One region of the Nitratidesulfovibrio termitidis HI1 genome, then DNA from elsewhere that is predicted to be linked to it. Evidence: predicted binding sites of a transcription regulator. Region 1 holds the regulator's gene; each other region holds the start of a gene.
The links. Region 1 encodes sigma-54, which starts transcription at its own class of promoters, with help from an activator protein. Its sites were predicted from a motif close to CTGGCACGGNNNNTGCTT; they were not measured.
Positions count from the first base shown of each region.

Region 2: the regulator sigma-54 is predicted to act here: its motif matches at 2,330-2,347, upstream of DESTE_RS09480 (flagellar hook protein FlgE).
Region 3: the regulator sigma-54 is predicted to act here: its motif matches at 3,504-3,521, upstream of hpsG ((2S)-3-sulfopropanediol dehydratase).
Region 4: the regulator sigma-54 is predicted to act here: its motif matches at 3,393-3,410, upstream of DESTE_RS08395 (DUF8043 domain-containing protein).

Region 1 is NZ_KI632512.1:544,310-549,750, forward strand. Features, by position in the region: gene rapZ (RNase adapter RapZ) at 1-867, opposite strand, end outside; gene DESTE_RS02435 (PTS sugar transporter subunit IIA) at 1,014-1,463, opposite strand; gene hpf (ribosome hibernation-promoting factor, HPF/YfiA family) at 1,473-2,018, opposite strand; gene rpoN (RNA polymerase factor sigma-54) at 2,140-3,573, opposite strand; gene lptB (LPS export ABC transporter ATP-binding protein) at 3,958-4,683, opposite strand; gene DESTE_RS02455 (LptA/OstA family protein) at 4,680-5,402, opposite strand; gene lptC (LPS export ABC transporter periplasmic protein LptC) at 5,399-5,441, opposite strand, start outside.
Region 2 is NZ_KI632512.1:2,309,090-2,314,530, forward strand. Features, by position in the region: gene DESTE_RS09475 (DMT family transporter) at 1-626, shown strand, start outside; gene DESTE_RS09480 (flagellar hook protein FlgE) at 715-2,220, opposite strand; gene DESTE_RS09485 (hypothetical protein) at 2,569-3,000, opposite strand; gene folD (bifunctional methylenetetrahydrofolate dehydrogenase/methenyltetrahydrofolate cyclohydrolase FolD) at 3,130-3,993, opposite strand; gene eno (phosphopyruvate hydratase) at 4,310-5,441, opposite strand, start outside.
Region 3 is NZ_KI632512.1:2,486,381-2,491,821, forward strand. Features, by position in the region: gene DESTE_RS10110 (ribonuclease catalytic domain-containing protein) at 1-722, shown strand, start outside; gene plsY (glycerol-3-phosphate 1-O-acyltransferase PlsY) at 857-1,573, shown strand; gene thrC (threonine synthase) at 1,748-3,166, shown strand; gene hpsG ((2S)-3-sulfopropanediol dehydratase) at 3,597-5,441, shown strand, end outside.
Region 4 is NZ_KI632512.1:2,040,441-2,045,881, reverse strand. Features, by position in the region: gene DESTE_RS08405 (EAL domain-containing response regulator) at 1-1,979, shown strand, start outside; gene DESTE_RS08400 (hypothetical protein) at 2,375-2,725, opposite strand; gene DESTE_RS08395 (DUF8043 domain-containing protein) at 2,731-3,336, opposite strand; gene DESTE_RS08390 (glycosyltransferase family 9 protein) at 3,479-5,275, opposite strand.

The DNA.
Region 1 (5,441 bases):
ATAACGCCCTTCCGTCTCGTACTGGGGCAGCAGAAAATGCAGAAAGTCCAGCAGCTTCGCCAGAAAGGCATCGCCGTGCCCCGCTTCCAGCACGTACTTGGCCACCGGCTCGTCCAGCCCGGACAAGGGGCGTAGGTCGGGCACGAAATAGGGATTGGGCAGAAAGCGCAGGTCGAACACCAGGTCCGCGTCGGCAGGCACGCCGTACTTGAACCCGAAGGTGACGATGTTGATGCGCAGCGACCGGATGCGCCCCTGGATGGTGCTCCACTTCTTCTGGATGACCCGGCGCAGGTCGTGGATGGAATAGCTGGAGGTGTCCACCACGAGGTCGGCGGTTTCGCGCACCGGGGCAAGGCGCAGCCGCTCCTGCTCCAGGGCCTGCTCCAGCCCCATGCCTTCGCTTTCCAGCGGGTGCGGGCGGCGGGTGGTGGCGTAGCGCCGGTTGAGCACGGGGGCGTTGGCCTCTATGAACACCACCGCCGGGCGCACGCCCATGCCCTGCAACCGTTCCAGCGACTTTTCCAGGTTGCGCACGAAGTTGCTTTCGCGCAGGTCCATGCCCAGCACCAGCCCCTGATAGTGGGACAGCGCCTCGCGGTTCAGGATGGTGACCATCTGCGGGGCCAGCGTTGCAGGCAGGCCGTCCACCGTGAAATAGCGCAGGTCTTCCAGCACGTTGAGCACCGTGCTTTTGCCTGCGCCGGACAACCCGGTAACGATGATGACGGGAAAGTCGGCGGCGGCCACCAGACTGTCCGCATCCGCGCCCCTGTCGGTTGCCGCTTGTCCGGAGCTGCCCGGCGCGCCGGGCGAACTGGACGCCGGGGCGGAAGGTGCGGGTGATGACGAGGCCTTGGTGGACATGGCAGACTCCTCGGGCGGCCCTTGCCGGGTGCCGTTTCGGGGGGGCGCGATGGCTGCGCGCCGGCGACGGGTGAGGATGATGCGCGATACGGCCCTGTGGTGCGCGATGCCCGGCACGGGCCAGCCGCCCAGGCGTGCTCTGCGCGTCAGGTGGTCCGCATGAGGGCCTTGAAGGCCTCGCCGTCCGGCGCGTCGAGCATGGCGCGGCGGAACTGCGGATCCTTCAGCAGGCGGGAGATGTGGGCCAGAATGCGCAGGTGCATGCCCGCCACCTGCTCCGGGGCCAGCACCAGGAAAAAGAGGTGGCAGGGTTTCATGTCCAGCGCATCGAAGTCGATGCCCGGCACGCTGCGCCCCACGGCCACCACGATGTCGCTGATGTTGGCCAGCTTGCCGTGGGGAATGGCCACGCCGTCGCCTATGCCGGTGGTTCCCAGCGACTCGCGGTCGTGCAGCACGCCCAGCGCAACGGCGGCATCCACTTCGGGATGCCGCCGCACCACGGCCTGCACGAGTTCCGCCAGCACCTCTTTCTTGGTGCCGGCGGAGAGCTCGGGCAGGATCAGATCATCGTGAAGATACTCCGAAAGCCTCATGTATGGTGCCTAGACGACCGGATCGATAAGGCCGAAATCGCCGTTACGACGCCGGTAGATGATGTTGACGCGTTCCACCTCGGCGTTCAGGAACACCAGGAACTCGTTGTCGCTCTGGTCGAGCTGCATGGCCGCTTCATCCATGTGCATGGGCTTGGGGGCGAAATGGTCGGTACCGGTGATGGTCCGCTCGTCGCCTTGGCCCATGGTGCCGAAGGTGAACACGTCGATGCCCTTGCCCAGCTTGTCGGACTGCACGGAACGGCGACGGTCCTTCTGCTTTTCGACCTGCTTGCGCAGCTGCGATTCCAGCTTTTCCAGCACCAGGTCGATGGTGGCGTACATGTCTTCGGACTGTTCGACGGCGGAGAAGGTAAAGCCGTCGCCAGCCATCTGCACTTCCGCCTTGTGGCGGAACTTGTCGACGGAAAGGTTCACCTGCATTTCCAGGGCGGACTTGCCGACGAACCGGCCAAGCTTTTCAAGACGGCGGCGGGCGTACTTCTTCAGGTGGTCGGAGGGTTCGAAGTTCTTGAAGGTGAAGGCGATGTTCATACGCACCTCCTGCGGTGAGAGTGGGAATGCGGTGCGCGGCCTGCACTTGTGGTGCTGCTGCCGGATGCCCCGCTGGAGACGGATATCGCCCTGCGCCGGGTGCGGCGCGGGGGGCAGCCCGTCAGAACAGTTCCTTCCGCTTGGAAGAGGAGGGAATGTCCATGGCAGTACGATACTTCGCAACGGTCCTGCGGGCAATATTGACTTTGAGCTGATCCTTCAAAATTTCGCCGATGCGCTCGTCGCTCAGCGGTTCGCGCGGGTCTTCGTCGCCGATCAGCTTCTTGATCAGCGCCTTGACGCTCTCGGAACCCACCTGGCTGCCGTCGTCCAGTTCCAGCGCACTGTTGAAGAAGAACTTCAACTCCATGATGCCGTGCGGCGTGGCCACGTACTTGCCGGTGGTAATGCGGCTGACGGTGGATTCATGCATGCCGATGTCGTCGGCGATGTCCTTCAGGATGAGCGGCTTCAGGCGCGAAACCCCGTCCTCGAAAAAGCCGCGCTGGTACTTCACGATGGATTCCACCACCTTGTACAGTGTACGCTGGCGCTGGTACAGGCTCTTGATGAGCCACGAGGCGGAGCGCATCTTTTCCTGGAAATATTCGCGTTCGCCCGCCGAAGCGGCCGCTGCGGCGGAGCGCTCGTACATGGTGCTCAACTGCAGGTGCGGCAGGCCGTCCTCGTTGAGCATGATGATGAAATCGTCGTCGTACTTGTAGACGTACACGTCGGGGCTGACGAACTGGGGGTCGCCCCCGCCGTAACTGGCGCCAGGCATGGGGTCCAGGGTCTGGATGAGGTCCAGATACTCCTTCAGGTCCTCCATGGTCAGGCGGAACTTGCGCAACAACGGCTTGTAGCGGCGCTTCTCCAGGTCTTCCAGGTGGTCGCGCACCAGTTCCACCAGCACCCTGTCGCGCGTGTAGCCCAGCATTTCTATCTGGACCAGCAGGCATTCCTGCGCGGTGCGCGCGGCCACGCCCACGGGGTCGAAGCGCTGCACGGCGTGCAGTACGGGGTCCACCTCGCCGGGGGTGACCCCCGCCATTTCGGCGATATCGTCCACCGTGGCGTGCAAATAGCCGGACGAAGCGATGTTGCCGATGATCACCTCGCCGATGTCCTTCTGCCGCTCGGTCAGCGAGGACAGGCGCAACTGCCACATCAGGTGCCCTTCCAGCGAGGGCTTGGCGGCGTAGCGCGCCTCGAACGAGGTCATTTCCTCGGGCAGTTCCGATTCGCGCACCGTGGACTGGCGGCTGGTGCTGGCGAAGTCGCCAAGGTAGTCTTCCCAGTCGGCATCGCGGGCGATTTCACGGTCGTAGGCGACATCCGCGGCAGGTTCGGCGGCTTCGCGCTGGTCGGGGGCCTCCTGCTGCGGCCCGTCGTCCTGGGCTTCTTCCAGAAACGGGTTTTCCAGCATTTCCTGCTGCACCGTCTCGACAAGCTCCAGCCGCGAAAGCTGCAACAGCCGGATGGCCTGTTGCAGTTGCGGCGTCATCACCAATTGCTGGGTGAGCTTGAGCTGTTGCCTGAGTTCCAATGCCATGCGTGGGCAACCCCTATGGTCCTGCGCCGAGGCCTGACGGCCTTGCGCTATGACCCTGTAACCTTGCGTTGAGGCCGAACGAGATGGCGACGCGACACGAGGCGCGCCGACAAGCAAGAAACGGCCCACTGTAGAAATGTGTTCCCTTCCCCAAGAGGTTAGGCAAACCATGCCATAGAAGCAAGATGTATGCAACCGCTGTCGCCAACACGTCGCAATCCCTCATTGCCATCCTGAAATCGATCGGCGGCACCGTGCAGCGCCACCCTTTTTCACGCAAGAAAAGCCGCAAGAGCCCGCAACGGATACGGCGCCCCCCGCACTGCGGAAGGCGCCGTGAAATGAAGACCGTATCGCTGCCGTCCGGCAGCGCCGCCGTGCAGGCTACAGGCAGAACCCCTCGCCCAGGTACACGTCCCGCGCACGGGGGTTGTCCACGATGTCCGCGGGGGCGCCTTCCAGAATCACCTCGCCCTGATGCACCAGGTAGGCCCGGTCACAGATGTGCAGGGTTTCACGCACGTTGTGGTCGGAGATGAGCACGCCGATGCCCCGGTTGCGCAGGCCGGTGATGAGCTGCTGGATGTCGTCCACGGCCAGCGGGTCGATACCGGCAAAGGGTTCGTCCAGCAGGATGAACTTGGGTTCGCGGATCATGGACCGGGCAATTTCCAGTCGTCGCCGCTCACCGCCGGAAAGGTGCATGGCCACGGAGTTGGCCAGGTGGGTGATGCCGAAGTCCTCCAGCAGCATGTCGCCGCGCTCTTTCTGCTGCGCCTTGGAAAGGCCGGTGTGCTCAAGAATCATCTGAAGATTCTGGCGTACCGTAAGACGGCGGAAGATGGAACTTTCCTGCGGCAGATAGCTCAGCCCCACCCGTGCCCGTTCGTGCAGGGGCCAGTCGGCGATGTCGCGGCCATCCAGCTCGACCCGTCCCGATGTCGGCTTGATGATGCCGATGAGCATGTAGAACGTGGTGGTCTTGCCCGCGCCGTTGGGACCCAGCAGGCCCACGGTCTCGCCCTGGGTCACCGCCAGCGATACGCCGCGCACCACCTCGCGCTGGCCGAACTGCTTGTGCAGGTCTTCTCCGCGCAGCACCGAACTCACTGGGCAGCCCCCTTGGGGGCGGCAGCGCCCGCGGAGGCGTCCTGTGTGTCCTTGGTGCCCTTGGAATCGGGCGTGGCCTTGGAATCGGACTTGGCCTTGGAATCGCCAAGGGGGTTCACGTCGCCGGACGAAGTGAACACCGCCTGCACCCGCTTGGTGGAGGTGCCGCGCACCTCGCTGCGGTTCTCGCGGGTGTAGAAGGTGATGACGTCGCCCTTGATGCTGTTCTCGCCTTCGTGCAGCACGGGGTTGCCTTCCATGACCAGCACGGCGTTGTCCACGGTGTAGGTGGCCTTCTCGCATTCACCGGTGCGGTTCTCGCGCTTCATGCGCACGTTGCGCTCGGCCACCATGCGGTCGATCTCGCCCGCGTCCATGCCACCGGGCCCAGCAGAACCGGCCGAGCTGGACGAACTGGACGAGGCAGACGCATCCGCCCCCTGCCCCGCCCCGGCCTTGCCGGGCTTGGCCGCCTTCTTGCGCAGGTGCAGGGTAATCTTTTCGGCCCACATCTCGAAGTCGGGCCGCTGGACGTACACGTCGCCTTCGAAGATCACCACCTGGCCCTTGGCGTCGTACTGCATGCGGTCGGACTTGACGGCGGTGGGCACGTCCCGGCGCACCTCGGTGCCCGACTTGGCGTCCGCCGCCACGGCGGGAACGGAAAAGGTCAACAGCAGCGCCACGCACAGCGCGGAGCGGATGCCGGTATGTCTCATTGCCTGGTCTCCTGCTTGGTTGACTTGGAAGCGCCCGTG
Region 2 (5,441 bases), 1.8 Mb from region 1:
TGCCGCTGTGCGTGGCCGTGGCCGCATGGATCGTGCTGGGCGAGCGACTGGCCCGCCGGGTGTGGTTCGGCTTCGTGCTGGCCATAGTCGGGGTGGTCTGGCTGAGCCTTGGCGGGTCCAGTTCCGACAACGCGCCCAATCCGCTGCTGGGCAACCTGCTGGAAATGTGCGCCATGGTCAGCGCCACCGGCTATGTCATCAACGCCAAGAAGCTGTCCGCCACGTATCCGCCGCTGTTCATCACCGCCGTGCAGTCGCTGGCGGGCAGCGCGTTCTTTCTGCCGCTGCTGTTTTTGCCCACCACGCACCTGCCCGAGGCCTTTCCGCCGCTGCCCACGCTGTCCGTGGTCTATCTGGGCACGTGCATCTCGCTGGGCGCCTACGGACTGTACAACTTCGGCGTCAGCCGCCTGCCCGCCGGGCAGGCATCGGCGTTCATCAACCTGATTCCGGTGATCACCCTGCTCATGGGCCGGGCGCTGCTGGGCGACCAGTTGACGCCGCAGCAGTACGCGGCATCCGCCCTGGTGCTGGTGGGCGTGCTGCTCTCGCAGGGCCGGGCCGCCACAGAGCCCGAAAGGGCCGCGCCGGACGACACCGCGCCGCAGTCGGGCGGGGAAAAATAGCACACAGCCGGAGCCCCGACGCCCTTGACGCAAAAAGCCGCCCCCCAATCCGGGAGGCGGCTTTTTGCATGCCTGCATTTTCTGGCGGTTACGACCGCTTCAGCTCCAACGCCTTCTGGATCATGGAATCCGCCGTCATGATCGACTTGGAATTGGTCTGGAAGCCGCGCTGGTAGATGATCATGTTCACGAACTCCCGCTCCATGGACACGTTGGACTGTTCCAGGCTCTTGGCGGCCACGGTGCCGTAGTTCTCGGTGTCGGGCAGGCCCTCTTCCGCCGCGCCGGACTCCTTCGTGGCAGAGAAGTGGTTCATGCCTTCGCGGCGCAGGCCGTCCTCGCTGGTAAAGCGGTACAGGGTGATACGGTACAGGTCGTCGGTCTGGCCGTTGCTGTACCGCCCCGTGACGATCCCCTCGGAGTTGATGTCGATGCCCGCAAGGAATCCCTCTGCGTAGCCGTCCTGCTTCGCGCGCAGTTCCGACGAACTGCCCCCGTAGGCTGTGGTGCTGACCGCCGCCAGGGTGGCCCCCGCCATGCCCATCAGGCTGGTGGCATTGGAACCCACCGCCGCCGGGCTGCCCGCCCCCGCCGTCCAGGTTCCTGTGGACGAGGACAGGCCAAGGTCCAGCCCCACCACCTGCGCTCCACCGCCGTTCGCGAAGGTGGCGGTGAATTGCGGCAATCCGTCCGCGCCGAACGAGGCCGGGGCCCAGTTGCTGAGGTTGGTGGCGTCGGTGCTTGTCGGCGTGTAGGCCGACATGTTCACCAATTGCCCGGACGAGTTGAAGGTAAGCGTGCCGGACATCAACAGCCCCGCGGCCGATGTCCCGGCCATGCCCGAACCGTCGTGCGCCGGGTCCATGCCCACCACGAACTCGAAATACTTGTTGCCGCCGCTCTGCCCGGCGCCGTCGAAATAGATGGTCACGTCGTGGGCGTTACCCGTGGCGTCGTAAACCTTGATGGACTGCTTGTACGTGTAGGACGAATCGCCCAGCGGGCTGTCCGCCGTGCCGTTCCACCTGGACAACAGCGAAAAGTACGGGTTGGCCGCGTCGGACGATCTGTCGCCCGAGCCCAGATTGTTCAGCGCCGTGATGGACGTGGTGGCCTTGGGGGGCATGACGTTGCGCCCGTTGTCGCCCGGCGGCAGGCTGATGGGACCGGTGGCGCCCTCCACTCCGTCGGTGATGGCCTTTCCGTTCAGCACGAAACCGTTGGGGTCCACCAGGTTTCCGTCCTTGTCGAACCGGAAGTTGCCCGCGCGGGTGTAATGCGTCTTGCCGTCCAGCGTAACCTGAAAGAACCCCTTGCCGTTGATGGACAGGTCGGTGATATCGGTGCCCGATTCGTACGATCCCTGCCCGTACAAGGTCCGGATGTCCGTCAGGCGCGTGCCCAGACCCACCTGGCTGATGGAGGTGGATGCCGAGTTGCCCGTGCCCGCGTACTGGCTCATGAGATCCTCGAACAGCGCCTGCTGTTGCTTGAACCCCACGGTGTTCACGTTGGCCAGGTTGTTGCTGACCGCCTGCATGCCCTGCGCCAGGGTTTTCATGCCGGTGGCGCCGGAATAGAGGGCGCGTAACATGCGTGTCTCCTCGGGCGCGAAGTGCCCCGGCCCGTGACGCGCTTCCCCTGCCTTCCCGGTGGAAGGCGGGCACGCGGAACCGGGGAAGATTCTTCCCTGAGAGTTCGCAAAGCACGAGCCGTGCCAGTGTTGGGCAATATTTCGCAACGCTTTGGAATGTAAAGACAGGCAACCTTGGCAAAGGGCGCAAAGCGGCAGGAACTGCCCGCAAGGGCTCCACCGTTTTTTCTACCGTGCAGTCCGGACACCCGCCGCAACGGCAGCGGGGTCATGCCTCCATGACCCCGCCCGAAAAGCACACCCTGCATCGGACTGCCTCTGGCTGCGTCCGACCGGAGCGGCTCGCCGCTATTGTTTCGGAGCCCCGGCGGCCTCCATGTCCATCATCTTCTTGCCATCCATCATCATGGTATGGCCTTCCATCATCATCTTCTTGCCCTGCATCATCTTGTCATGTCCTTCCATCATCTTCTTCCTGCCGGGGGTCATGGGGGCGTTCTTGTCCATCATCCCCTTGCCCTGCTGCATCATCATCTCACCTTTGGACATGTCCTTCATATGCATCATGGTGTCGGCACCATCCATCATCATTTTCGGTCCCTCGCCAGCAGGCTTGGCGTCGTGGGCGCCATGGTCGGCCTCGGCGGGCGCCGCCGCTGCCGCGTAACCAACAGACGGCAGGGCCAGAGCTAACGTGATCATTGCCGCAAACACCATCTTTTTGAATACGTTGCACATAGCAATGCCTCCTTGCAGTGTTTCAAAGCCGTCGGCACGCACATGCGTGACACTGTGCTTACATGCTACACCGCAAGCATGAACGTGCATAGCGCAACCCGCAAATAATCAACGCGCCGCACGGGCATTACCCGCGCGGCGCGCATACCGAAAATCGAACCGGAATCCGGGTCACGCCACAGCGGTGCGGCCCTTCCACGAGATCACGGTGTTGATGAGCAACTGGGCGATGGTCATGGGCCCCACGCCGCCGGGCACCGGGGTCATGGCTGCGGCGATGCAGCTGATGTCGTCGTACTTGCAGTCGCCCACCAGCCCTTCATCGGTGCGGTGAATGCCCACGTCCACCACCACCGCGCCGGGCTTGACCATCTCCGAGGTGACCAGGCAGGGCCGCCCGGCCGCCACGAACAGGAAGTCCGCCTGACGGCATTCCTCGGCCAGGTTCGGCGTGCCGGAATGACACACCGTCACCGTGGCGTTGGCGTACTTGCCGGGCGCGCCCAGCATCAGCGCCAGCGGCTTGCCCACGATGTTGCTGCGCCCCACCACCACGGCCTTCTTGCCCGAGGGCGAAAGGTCATAGCGCTCCAGCAGGGTCATCACCCCCGCCGGAGTGCACGGACGAAAGCCCGGCAGCCCCAGCGCCAGACGCCCCATGTTCTCGGGGTGAAAGCCGTCCACGTCCTTTTTCGGGCTGATGCGCTCCAGGCAGCGCTGGCTGTTCAGCCCCCTGGGCAGCGGCAGTTGCAGCAGGATGCCGTCGATGTCCGGACGCCCGTTCAGTTCGTCGATGAGCACTTCCAGCGTTTCCTGCGTGGTGTCCGCAGGCAGGCGAAACGCCTCGGACCGGATGCCCGCCTCTTCGCAGCCGCGCTCCTTGTTGCGCACGTACACCTGAGAAGCTGGGTCCTCGCCCACCAGGATCACCGCCAGCCCCGGCGCGCGGCCCGCAGCCGCAAGCCCCGCCGCCACTTCTTCCTTCAGTTCCGCGCGAATGGCCGCAGCCGTCGCCTTGCCGTCGAGCAGCAACATGTCTCCAACCTCCCGAAATCCGGCGCGCGTGCGCGCCGCCTGTCTGATTCCGCTGCCCGGCACGTCTCGCGTTCCGGTCGCATCCGCCATGTGTCGCTGCCTGCTTCCTCATGAGAGAACAGGCGGCCTTTGAAATATCGGGGCGCTGCCCCGTGCCCCGCCGGGGGAGCATGCTCCCCCGGACCCCCTGCTTGGGGCGGGTTCAAACCGAAATTTTCTGCCGGACTGCGTGCAACGCTCTTCCGCGCTTGCACCACCCGAAAGCAAAAGGGAGGGAGCCACGCAGGCCCCCTCCCCAAAAACACGCCACAGTGCGCTACTCCTCGCCTTCTTCCTCGAAGCCGAAGTGCGAGCTCATCATGGGCCCGAAGTAGATGCCCGTATCGTCCAGGTCTTCCTCGATGCGCAGCAGCTGGTTGTACTTGGCCAGGCGGTCGCTGCGGCACAGGGAACCGGTCTTGATCTGCCCGGCGTTCAGGCCCACGGCCAGATCCGAGATGAAGTGGTCTTCGGTCTCGCCCGAACGGTGCGAGATCACCGTGGTGTACGCGGCCTGCTTGGCCATCTCGATGGTGTCCAGTGTCTCGGTCAGCGTACCGATCTGGTTCAGCTTGATGAGGATGGAGTTGGCCACGCCCTCGTCGATGCCCTCGGCAAGGATGTCCGGGTTGGTCACGAAGATGTCGTCACCCACCAGCTGAATGGTGTCGCCCAGCTTGTAGGTCAGCTCGCGCCAGCCGTCCCAGTCGGCCTCGGCCAAGCCGTCCTCGATGGAGATCAGCGGATAGCGGGTGGTGAACTCGCCCAGCCACTCCACCATTTCTGAATTGGACAGCTTCTTGTTTTCGCCCGCCAGCACGTACTTGCCGTCCTTGTGGAACTCGGAGGCGGCGGCGTCGATGGCCAGCGCGATTTCCGCGCCGGGAATGTAGCCCGCTTCCTCGATGGCCTTCATGATGTAGCGGAAGGCTTCATCGTGGTCCTTCAGGTTGGGGGCAAAGCCGCCCTCGTCACCCACGCTGGTCACGTGGCCGTCGGCGGCCAGCAGCGCCTTCAGGGTGTGGAAGGTCTCGGCGCCCATGCGCAGCGCGTCGCGGAAGGTGGCCGCGCCGATGGGCATGATCATGAATTCCTGGATATCCAGATTGTTGGGCGCATGGGCGCCGCCGTTGATGATGTTCATCAGCGGCACGGGCAGCACCTTGGCGTTCACGCCGCCCAGGTACTGGTACAGCGGCAGGCCCAGAAAGCTGGAGGCGGCGCGCGCGGTGGCCAGGGACACGCCCAGCATGGCGTTGGCGCCCAGACGCGACTTGTTGTCGGTGCCGTCGAGATCCAGCAGGGTGTTGTCCACCTGCACCTGACGCAGGGAATCCAGCCCCACGATGGCTTCGGCGATTTCACCCATCACGTTGTCCACGGCCTTTTCCACGCCCTTGCCCTTGTAG
Region 3 (5,441 bases), 1.9 Mb from region 1:
GCGACGATCCGAAAGTGACGTTATCCGGCGAAGGCTCCGCCACCATCGTGGACATCGCGGACCAGCCGGTCACCCCCCGCAGCCAGTCCATCGTGGCGGAGATGATGATCCTCGCCAACGCCGGGGTGGCCCGCTGGGCCGGTGAAAACCGCGTGGCCCTGCTGCACCGCACCCAGGACGTGGGCATTCCCCGCGAATACGCCGGGGTGTGGCGCGCCCCGCACGAGGTGGCGCGGGTGGTCAAGGCCCTGGCCTCATCGCTGCTGGAAACCTCGCCCCGGCCCCATGCGGGCATCGGGGTGCCCGCGTACAGCCCGGTCACCTCGCCGCTGCGCCGCTACCCCGACCTGATCAACGAAACCCAGGTGCTGCACACGCTGGCCACCGGGCAGGGCCGCTGGACCCGCGAGGAACTGGACGCCATGCTGCCCCTGCTGAACGCCCGGCTGGACGCGGCGGGGCAGGTGCAGCGGTTTCGCCCGCGCTACTGGAAGCTGCTGCATTTTCGCCAGAAGGGCGACAAGACCTGGTGGCACGCCGTGGTCACGGAAGAGAACGACGCCTTCGTCACCGTCAGTCTGCCGCGCGAACAACTGTTTTTGCGGGGGCGGCGCTCTACCTTTGGCGACAAGGTGAACCCTGGCCAGCACTTCCGGGTGCGGGTGGGCAAGATCCATCCGCTGAACAACGAAATCCAGATACTGGACGCGGAAGAAGAGTGACGGCATTGTGGCCCGGTGCGGCACGCGTTCCCGAAAGAACGGCACGCGTTCCCGCAGGGACGACATGCGACCTCGCACAATGACCGCAACAACGACATTCCACCCACCCGTCACCCCCCACTGGAGGCACGACCATGGGTAACCTGCTTTGGATCGCCATTGCCTACGTCATGGGCTCCATCCCCTTCGGGCTGGTGTTCGCCCGCACCTTCTGCGGGGTGGACCCGCGCACCGGCGGCAGCCGCAACGTGGGCGCCACCAACGTGGCCCGGCTGTGCGGCACCAAATGGGGCGTGGCCACCCTGCTGTGCGACGCGCTGAAAGGCGCGCTGCCCGTGGCCATCGCCATGTCCTTCAGCAATTCCGCCTTCTTCCACAGCCTGACGGCGCTGGCCGCCCTGATCGGGCATCTGCACTCCTGCTTCCTGGGCTTCAAGGGGGGCAAGGCCGTGGCGACCACGGTGGGCGTGTTCATTCCGCTGGCCTTCGGGCAACTGGTGCTGTCGGGCATTGCCTGCCTGCTGGTGATCTGGCGTTCCGGCTTCGTCTCGCTGGGTTCGCTGACCCTGGTCACGGCCCTGCCCGTGTTCCTGCTGCTGTACGGCAAGTGGAAGCTGCTGCCGCTGGCGCTGGTGGTCATGGCGCTGGTGTACTGGAGCCACCGCGAAAACATCGGGCGGCTGGCACGCGGCGAGGAAAAGCCCTGGCAGAAGAAGCACCACGACGCGGCGCCCACCGGCTGCACCGCTGACGCCGATGCCGCCGATGCCGCCCCCGAGTCAGACGGGCAGGCCCCCTGCGGGTGCGGCTGCGCCGCGCACGGCGAACCCGGCGCCACGCCGGAAAAGTAGTTTTCACGGCGCCGCCCCGGCTCTGTCGCCGGTGCCACGGCAAGGCGCCACAGCTGCTGCATTGCACGATTTCAAGGAGACCGGCCCCCCATGTCCTGTCCCACATCCTGTCCCACATCCTGTCCCACGGCCTGCACCGCACCCGGCCAAGACTTTCCGGCCGCGCGCACGCGGATGGAGTACGTCTGCCTTGGCTGCGGAGAACGCCGCGGCATCGACGAGCTGCTGTACACCTGCCCCAGTTGCGGCGGGGTGTACCTGCTGGAAGACCTAGATTTCGACACGCTTGCGGCCCAGCGCACCGGCCCGGAATGGCGCGCCCTGTTCGACGCCCGCGCCGCCACCCGCACCACCGCCCTGCGCGGCATCTTCCGCTTCTACGAGCTGATGGCCCCGGTGCTGGAAGAGACGGACATCGTGTACCTTGGCGAAGGCAACACCCCCATCGTCGAGGCGGCCCCCGTGCTGCGCGATGCCGTGGGCATTCCCTTCGCCTTCAAGAATGACGGACAGAACCCCAGCGCCTCGTTCAAGGACCGCGGCATGGCCTGCGCGTTCAGCTACCTGAAGGCGCTGGTGCGCAGGCACGGCTGGGACGAGGTGCTGACCGTGTGCGCCTCCACCGGCGACACCTCCGCCGCCGCCGCGCTGTACGCCTCGTACGTGGGCGGGCCGGTGAAGTCGGTGGTGCTGCTGCCGCACGGCAAGGTCACCCCGCAGCAGCTTTCGCAGCCGCTGGGCAGCGGGGCCACGGTGCTGGAAATTCCCGGCGTGTTCGACGACTGCATGAAGGTGGTGGAACACCTGGCCGAAAACTACCGGGTGGCCCTGCTGAACTCCAAGAACAGCTGGCGCATTCTGGGGCAGGAATCCTACGCCTTCGAGGTGGCCCAGTGGTACGGCTGGGACATGAAGGGCCAGTGCGTGTTCGTGCCCATCGGCAACGCGGGCAACGTCACGGCCATCATGGCGGGCTTCCTGAAGCTGCTGCGCCTTGGCATCATCGACAGCCTGCCGCGGGTCATCGGCGTGCAGTCGCACCATGCCGACCCGGTGTGGCGCTACTACAGCCAGCCGGACCCGGCCACGCGCACCTACGCCCCCGTCACCGTGCAGCCCAGCGTGGCCCAGGCCGCCATGATCGGCAACCCGGTGTCCTTCCCCCGCGTGAAGGCGCTGGCGGACAGATTCATCGCGGAAGGGGGCGAACGCGCCTTCTCCGTGGTGCAGGTGACCGAGCAGCAGATCATGGACGCCATGATCCGGGGCAACCGCCACGGGCACATCGCCTGCACCCAGGGCGGCGAATGCCTGGCCGGCCTCATCAAGGCCCGCGAACTGGGCCTTGTGTCGCCAACCGAGCACGCCGTGCTCGACGCCACGGCGCACAGCCTGAAGTTCGCGGGCTTTCAGGACATGTACTTCACCAACAGCTTCCCGCCCGAATACGGCGTGTCCCCGGACCCCACCCTGGCCAATGCGCCCGCGCTGGTGGTCCGCCCGGAAGACAAGGCGCGCCTGTCGCCCGAGGCGTACACCCTTGCCGCCGCCGAGGCGGTGGTGGCCAGGCTGGGGCTGGCGAAGAAGGCATAACGTCGCACGGGGCGCTCGCTTCGCCCCCCCCCCCCACCACGTCAGCGCAAACGACGCGGCGCACGGAAGAACTCCGTGCGCCGCGTCTTCATTTTTGCATCCGCTCCGGCCCGCAGCAGGCGGGCTGGAACAGTGGCGGGCAGCCGCACCAGGCCCTGGGTCGCAAAAATGCGACCTCAACCCCTTGTGCCATCCTGCACAATTACAAGCAACAATCTACATTAACTGAATTTATCCGCCATGACGACGCATTCTTGCAACATTCCCCCTTCCATCCCGCGCAGGCCCCCAGAAAGGCAAATGCCACCAGCATGCTGTATTAACACATTTTTATTCCATGGCACACTCGATGCTTATCGCCAGCCAGTGCATGCGTACACCGCCCCCCTGCAACATCACGCACATGGGCCACGGCCCAGGGAGACCTTACATGACCACCTGCCGCCTTTCCCCCCAGGAAGTGCGTCTGCAGAACCCGGAACCGAACAAGGCCGGGCGCGAGCGCGTCTACTCCATTCTCGAAACCTTCCAGTACCAGGTTCCGTTCATCGACGTGGAGCGCGCCCGCTACTTCACCGAGTCCATGCGCACCACCGAAGGCCAGTTGCTGGCACTGCGCTGGGCCAAGGCGCTGCACAACTGCGCCGAAAAGATGACCGTGTACATCACCCCGAACCAGCTCATCGCGGGCCGCGCCGGGCAGTTCGGCCGCTACGGCATCCTGTACCCGGAAATCGACGGCGACTTCTACGGCGAGGTCATGCGCGACCTGCCAGGCCGCGCCAAGAGCCCGTTCCGCATCTCGGACACGGACATCAACATCATTCTCGAAGAAATCGCCCCCTATTGGGAAGGCAAGACCTACCACGAGCACCTCAACGGCGCCCTGCCCGCGGAACTGCGCAACGTCACCTACGCCGACGACTCGGGCCTGAAGTCCAAGTTCGTGGTCAGCGAAACCTCTTCCTACCGTTCCGCCCTGCAGTGGGTGCACGACTACGAAAAGGTGCTGCAACGCGGCATGCTGGACATCAGGGCGGAAATGCTGGCCCGCATGGAACGGCTTGATCCCGACAGCCCCATCGACAACTGGGAGAAGAAGCCCTTCCTTGAAGCCATGGTCATCGTGTGCGACGCCTTCATGCTCTGGGCGAAACGCCACGCCGACCTTGCCCGCGAACAGGCCGCCGCCGAAAGGAACCCCGCCCGCAAACAGGAACTGCTGCACCTTGCCGACATCTGCGACCACGTGCCCGCGCACCCCGCCCGCACCTTCCACGAGGCCGTGCAGTCGCAGTGGTTCGTGCAGATGTTCTCGCGCATCGAGCAGAAGGCCAGCGCCATCATCTCCAACGGGCGCATGGATCAGTACTTCTACCCATACTACGCCAGGGATATTGCCGAAGGCCGCATCACCGAAGAACGTGCCATGGAGCTTCTGGAGTGCATGTGGGTGGAGATGGCGCAGTTCATCGACCTGTACATCAACCCCACCGGCAACGAATTCAACGAAGGCTACGCCCACTGGGAGGCCGTGACCATCGGCGGCCAGACCCCCGACGGCCATGACGCCACCAACGACCTGACGTACCTGTTCCTGCGCTCCAAGCGCGAATTCCCGCTGAACTACCCCGACCTTGCCACCCGCATCCACTCCCGCTCGCCCGAACGCTTCCTGTACGACGTGGCCGAGACCATCAAGGACGGCTCCGGCTTTCCCAAGCTGATCAACGACGAGGAAGTCGTGCCGTTGTACGTGGCCAAGGGCGCGTCCTTCAGGGATGCCCTGGACTACGCCGTGTCGGGCTGCACCGAGGCCCGCATGCCCAACCGCGACACCTACACCTCCGGCTGCGTGTACATCAACTTCGCCACGGCCATGGAAATGACCATGCACAACGGGCGGATGCTGAAATACGGGCCGGACGACCTGGTGGGGCTGGAAACCGGCGACCCCACAACCTTCACCACCTGGGAACAGTTCTGGGAAGCCTACAAGGCCCAGCACATGAACCTGCTGTCCAAGGCCTTCACCCAGCAGTACGTGGTGGACTGCCTGCGCCCGCAGCACTTCGCCTCGCCCTTCGCCTCGGTGCTGCACGACCTGTGCGTGGCAGACTGCAAGGACCTGCAGTCGCCGAAAATCGAAGGCGGCGTGGATTTTTCGTACTTTGAATTCCTGGGGTACGGCACCGTGGTGGACTCGCTGGCCTCGGTCAGGAAGCTGGTGTTCGAAGACAAGAAGGTGACCATGGCCGAACTGGTGGCCGCCCTG
Region 4 (5,441 bases), 1.5 Mb from region 1:
TGCCCGTCATCGTGGTGTCCGGCGTGGGCGTGCTGGAAGAGGCGGTGGAGGCGCTGCGCCACGGCGCGTGGGACTACGTGACCAAGCCGGTCACCGACATGCGCGTGTTGGAGCACGCCGTGAACAAGGCGCTGGAGCGCGCCCGCCTGCTGGAGGAGCGCAAGCGCTACCGCGAGCATCTCGAACAGGAAGTGCAGGAACGCACCCGCGAACTGCGCGAGACCAACGAGCGGCTGGTGGAGTATCAGGCCCTGCTGCAGGAGAAGAACCAGTTCCTGGAGGCCCTGGTGGAGGGCATGCCCAACCCGGTGTTCTACAAGACGCTGGAAGGCACCTACATCGGCTGCAACCGCGCCTTCAGCCGCCTGATCGGCCGCGCGCCCGAGGACGTCGTGGGCCGTTCGGTGCACGAGATACTGCCGCAGGAACTGGCCTGCCGGGTCGAGGAATCCGGGCGGCGGCTGGATGCCGTGGACGATGACGGCGCGGGCTACTCGTGCATGATCGACATGCGCGACGCCGCTGGCGAGGACCGGGTGCTGGTGCTGTACAAAAGCTATTTCCGCGACCGCACCGGCCACCGGGCGGGCGAGGTGGGCACTTTCCTCGACGTCAGCGAACTGAAGCGCAAGGAAGCGCAGATCGTCCACCAGGCCACCCATGACGAACTGACCGGACTGCCCAACCGCATGGGGCTGCGCCAGCGCATGGAGGACTACGCTCTCCGGGGCGGGCCGGACGCGCCGCTGGCGGTGCTGTACCTGGACATGGACAATTTCAAGACCGTCAACGACAGCCTGGGCCATGCCGTGGGCGACGAACTGCTGCGCGCCGTGGCGGGCCGCCTGGTGGGCATGGCCCCCCGGCGCGACATGGTGGCGCGCCTTGGCGGCGACGAATTCGTGATGCTGCTGCCGTTGTCGCCGGAAGGCGACGGCGAGGCGGCCGAGGCGGAATCGACCCGCATCCAGGACGCGTTCACCCGTCCCTTCAACGCCGCCGACCATGAACTGTACGTGATGCCGTCCATCGGCATCAGCGTTTCGCCCGACGACGGGCGCGACCCGGCCACCCTGCTGAAGAACGCGGAAATAGCCATGTACCGCGCAAAGGAGCAGGGCGGCGCGCGTTTTCGCCGTTTCACCCAGGCCATGAACGACGACGTGACCCGGCGCCTGGCCATCGAAAAGAGCATTCGCAAGGGGCTGGAAAACGACGAGTTCGTGGTGTTCTACCAGCCACGCGTGGACATCGTGACCGGGCAGGTGGCCGGCATGGAGGCCCTGGTGCGCTGGGCCCGGCCCGACGGTACCCTGGTGCCGCCCCTGGAATTCATTCCCGTGGCCGAAGACACCGGCCTTGTGGTGGCCCTGGGTGAACGGGTGCTGCGCGACGCGTGCATCCAGACCCGCCGCTGGACCGACGAGCTTGGCCCGTTGCGCATTGCCGTGAACATTTCGGCCCGGCAGTTCCAGCCGGACCTGCTGGACAGGGTGCAGGCGGCCCTGGCCGAATCGGGACTGCCGCCCTCGCAACTGGAACTGGAGATTACCGAAACCACCATGATGCGCGACCTGCCCACCTCGGTGGCCATTCTGGAGCGGCTGGCGGCGCAGGGCATCTCCATTGCCATCGACGATTTCGGCACCGGGCATTCCTCGCTGTATTACCTGAAGAATTTCCCCATCGACACCATCAAGATCGACCGTTCGTTCGTGCGCGACGTGCCCGGCGACGAGGGCGACGCCACCATCGTGTCCACCATCGTCACCATGGGCCGCAACCTGTCGCTGAATGTGGTGGCCGAAGGGGTGGAGACCGACGACCAGCTGGACTTCCTGCGCGCCCACGGCTGCCGCGAGGTGCAGGGCTACTACTACAGCAAGCCCCTGCCCGCTGACGGGTTCGCGGACTGGATGCGGGCGGCCCTGTCCGGAGGGTCCGGAGGGTCCGCAGGGGCCGCAGGCAGCCGAAAGTAGGGAAGTCGCGAGCGGCCCTGTCGGCAGGGGCCGCAGGGGCCACGAGCAGCCGGAGAGCTGGGACGGTAGCGAACGGCACCGGCAACTGGGGCGGTACCCGCAAGACGGCAAACGGGGGCCGGATGCGTGATGCATCCGGCCCCCGATTCGTTCGTATCCGGTGCCGTTATCGACAGCCCTGAGGGGGTGCTTCTAAATTAGGATTTTCGTTCGCTGGCAAGGAAAACAAGCCTGCCATGAGGGAATATACTCTTATCGTATTTGACCGAGATGGCAGATGAAGTTTGACCGCGTTGCGCACGATGCCCGTAAGGTTCGCAAACTCACCTAACGGGCACGCTTCGCGCCCTTCGGGTCGGTTAGCCAACGGGCGAAAAGGCAATTTAGAACAGCCCCTAGACCTGTCCGCGTCCCAGGGTGATGGTCAGCGGCGTGGAGCGCGTGGCCTGCCTGTAGCCGGTAAGGCGCTGCGATTCGCGGCGGGTCTGCTGCAACTGGCTGCGGATGTTCTCGTGCAGCCTGCGGGCCTCTTCGGTCAGTCGGCCTTGCAGGCACTGCAAGCGCAGCAGCTTGGCGCGCAGATCATGCAGCGCTGCCGGGTCGCGGCGGCTCCAGGCCATCTCCACCAGTTCCGCCCGCTCGCGCGAGGCGGATTCGGCGGCATCCACGTCACCGGCGGCAAGGGCCCCCAGTTCACGCTCGCCCAGTTGCAGAGCCATGTCGAGCAGGGAAAGGCTGTCGGCCATGGCTGCTACCCCTTGCTGGCCTGACGGATGTCCTCGCGCAGGGCCTGGATGACCTTCTTCCAGTTTTCGCAGGCAGGCAGGAATTCGTATTCCAGCAGGTCGGCCAGCAGAATCCAGTCCTCGTTTTCGAGAACTTCGGTCATTTCGCCCAACTGGTCGGAAAAACGTTCCACGTTGTCGCTGAAATCCTTGGTGGTCCGCAGCGAGAATTCGTTGCGCAGCACGCCGATCATGCCCATGAAGTCACGGGTCACTTCCAGCAGGTCCTGGAACATGTCCAGCGCCTCGGCGTCGTCGGCCTGGCGGAACAGCCCGGCCACCTGGCGCGCGCCGTCGGTCATCACCTGCACCACCTTGTACAGTTCACGGGTGATGTTCACGGCCATTTCGCCCACGGGCATGCTGCGGATCTCGACGGAGCGGATGTCGCGCTGTTCGATGTCCTCTGCCTGGTGGGGGTAGATTTCCGAAAACGCCTCGTCGTTGACGAGCACGTCGGTCACCACGCGGTTCTCGAGGTAGCTGCCCTCCATCACCTTGACGAGGATTTCTTCGAGATTGGCGAAGTTTTCCAGCTTGATATCGGCCTGGCGGCCATCAATAACGATCATGGGGTCTCCCTCCTGCATCCCGGCACCGGGAAAATTTGTCACGTCCGCCTGCGCTGAAGCAAAAAACGGACCAGAGTGCGGGAAGCACGCCCCGGCAGGCATGTACTGATACCGCTCCCGCGCGGCAACGGGAAAGGGAAGGTCAGATCGACGGGGAAAGGTGGTCCAGCCAGACCCGCACCAGCCCGCGATAGGCCGCCGCCAGGGCCAGCACGGAATCCAGCGAGCCGCCCGCCCCCTGCGATTCGCACAGCCACAGGTGGCCCAGCACGTTGAACAGTGCGCTGTTGTCCCACAAGGCCTGCACGCGGCTTACGGTGCCGAGGAAGCGCGACTTGGCCATGTCCGAGGGGCGCACCCTGAGCAGGCCGCCCTGTTCGCCCATGAGGTGCAGCAGGGCGTCGGCCTGATGCAGTTCGTCGGCGGCCCGGGCGCGCAGGTCTTCGGAAAGCACGCAGGGTCCATGCGGTGGCCGAATGGACCGGGCAGGCCGGGCATCGGTAGACTCGGGGGGCTGCATCCGGGGCAGGTCAAGAAACTGACGATAGAAATGGCGTTGCAGGCGTATCCAGCGGGTGCGGTCTTCCGCCTCGTGGCCGGACAGCGAGACAAGGTCCATGAACCCGCGCCCGGGCATGGTCATGGTCGGGGCATCGCCGGTTGCGAGCTCCGCATCCGGCTCGCGCAGGGTGCGCCATACCCGCGCCTCGCTGTGGGCATCCGGATTTGCGTCCGCTGTGGCAGGGAACGTGGCGTCGGATGGGGTTTCCGGCTGCGGCCACTGGCCGGTGGTCAGGTGGGCACGGGCCAGGTCGAACACGGTGGTGGCGGAAATGACCCTGCGGCAGCGTTCGCCATGCGGGCAGGGTGCGCCGAACGGGCAGGGGTGGCAGTCCAGCGCGGGTTCCAGGCAGCAACAGTCCTGCCGGTAGGGGCCGGTGTCCCACGGCTGGGCCGTGGCCAGAAAGATGGCCAGCACCGGCACGTCCAGCCCGGCGGCCAGATGCATGGTGCCGGTGTCGTTGGTGACCAGCATGCGCATGTGGCGCAGGGTGGCGGCCAGTTGCGGCAGGCTGGTGGCGCCGATCAGGTCGATGCAGGGCACCGGCCCGCTTGTTCCGGTTCCGCCGACTCCACCGGCCCCCCCGCCACCGGCGTCTTCCGCCAGCGCCGCGCGCAGCCGTTCGCCCAGCGCGCGCTCGCCGCCCGCGCCCAGCAGCACCGGCACCAGTCGCAGTTCGCGCCACAAGCGGGCGGCCAGCGCCGCGAAGTGGGCCACGGGCCAACGGCGGCGTTCCTCGCTGGCGCCAAGCTGCATGGCCACGTACCCGGCATGGCCGGGCGGCGCGGCCTGGGCGAGCCGTGCCCCGGCCTCGGCCAGGGCGTCCGGCGCGGGCGCGCGCAACTCGTATACCGGGTCCACGTCACCCACGCCCGCCGCCATGCGGAACAGGTCCACGAGGTTGAACGGACTGCATCCGCGCTGCCGGGTGGAGGCTTGCAGGAAGGCCGACCACGGGTCGGCGTTAACACCGAACCCGAACGGGTCCAGCCCGAAGCCGCGCAGGTCGCCCCCGGGCCCCTTGTCGTTCCCGTCATCCCCGTTCCCTGCCAGCAGCCGTGCCAACAGGCGACCGCCCAGCGTGGCCGTAAGGTTCAGTACGGCATCATGGGCATAGGCATCGCGCAGCCGTTCGGCCCAGGTCATCAACCCCGCCGTGCAGGCCCGCCAGTCGCCGCCGGGCTGCACGCCCGCCAGCAACGCCGAACCCGGCAACGCGGCCACGTGGTCCACGCCTTCCAGCAGTTCCGCCGCCCCGGCAAAATTCTCCAGACACACCAACCCCACCCGGTGCCCCTGCGCACGCAGGCCATGCACCACCGGCTGCGTTTGCAGCAGGTCGCCGAAGCGGGTCAGGTTCACCAGCAGAAGGTTCATGGCGCATCCTTACCGTGAGCAGGTCCGAAAGGAAACGGGGAGAGAGGGAAAGGACTGGGAAGGGTTCGCTTGTGGACGAGGCTGCCGCTTCAACCCATCACGCGAATGTCGGGTAACGGGGTGCAGTCCGAAAGCCTTCCCATTTACAAAGCACTTCACGCGTTCT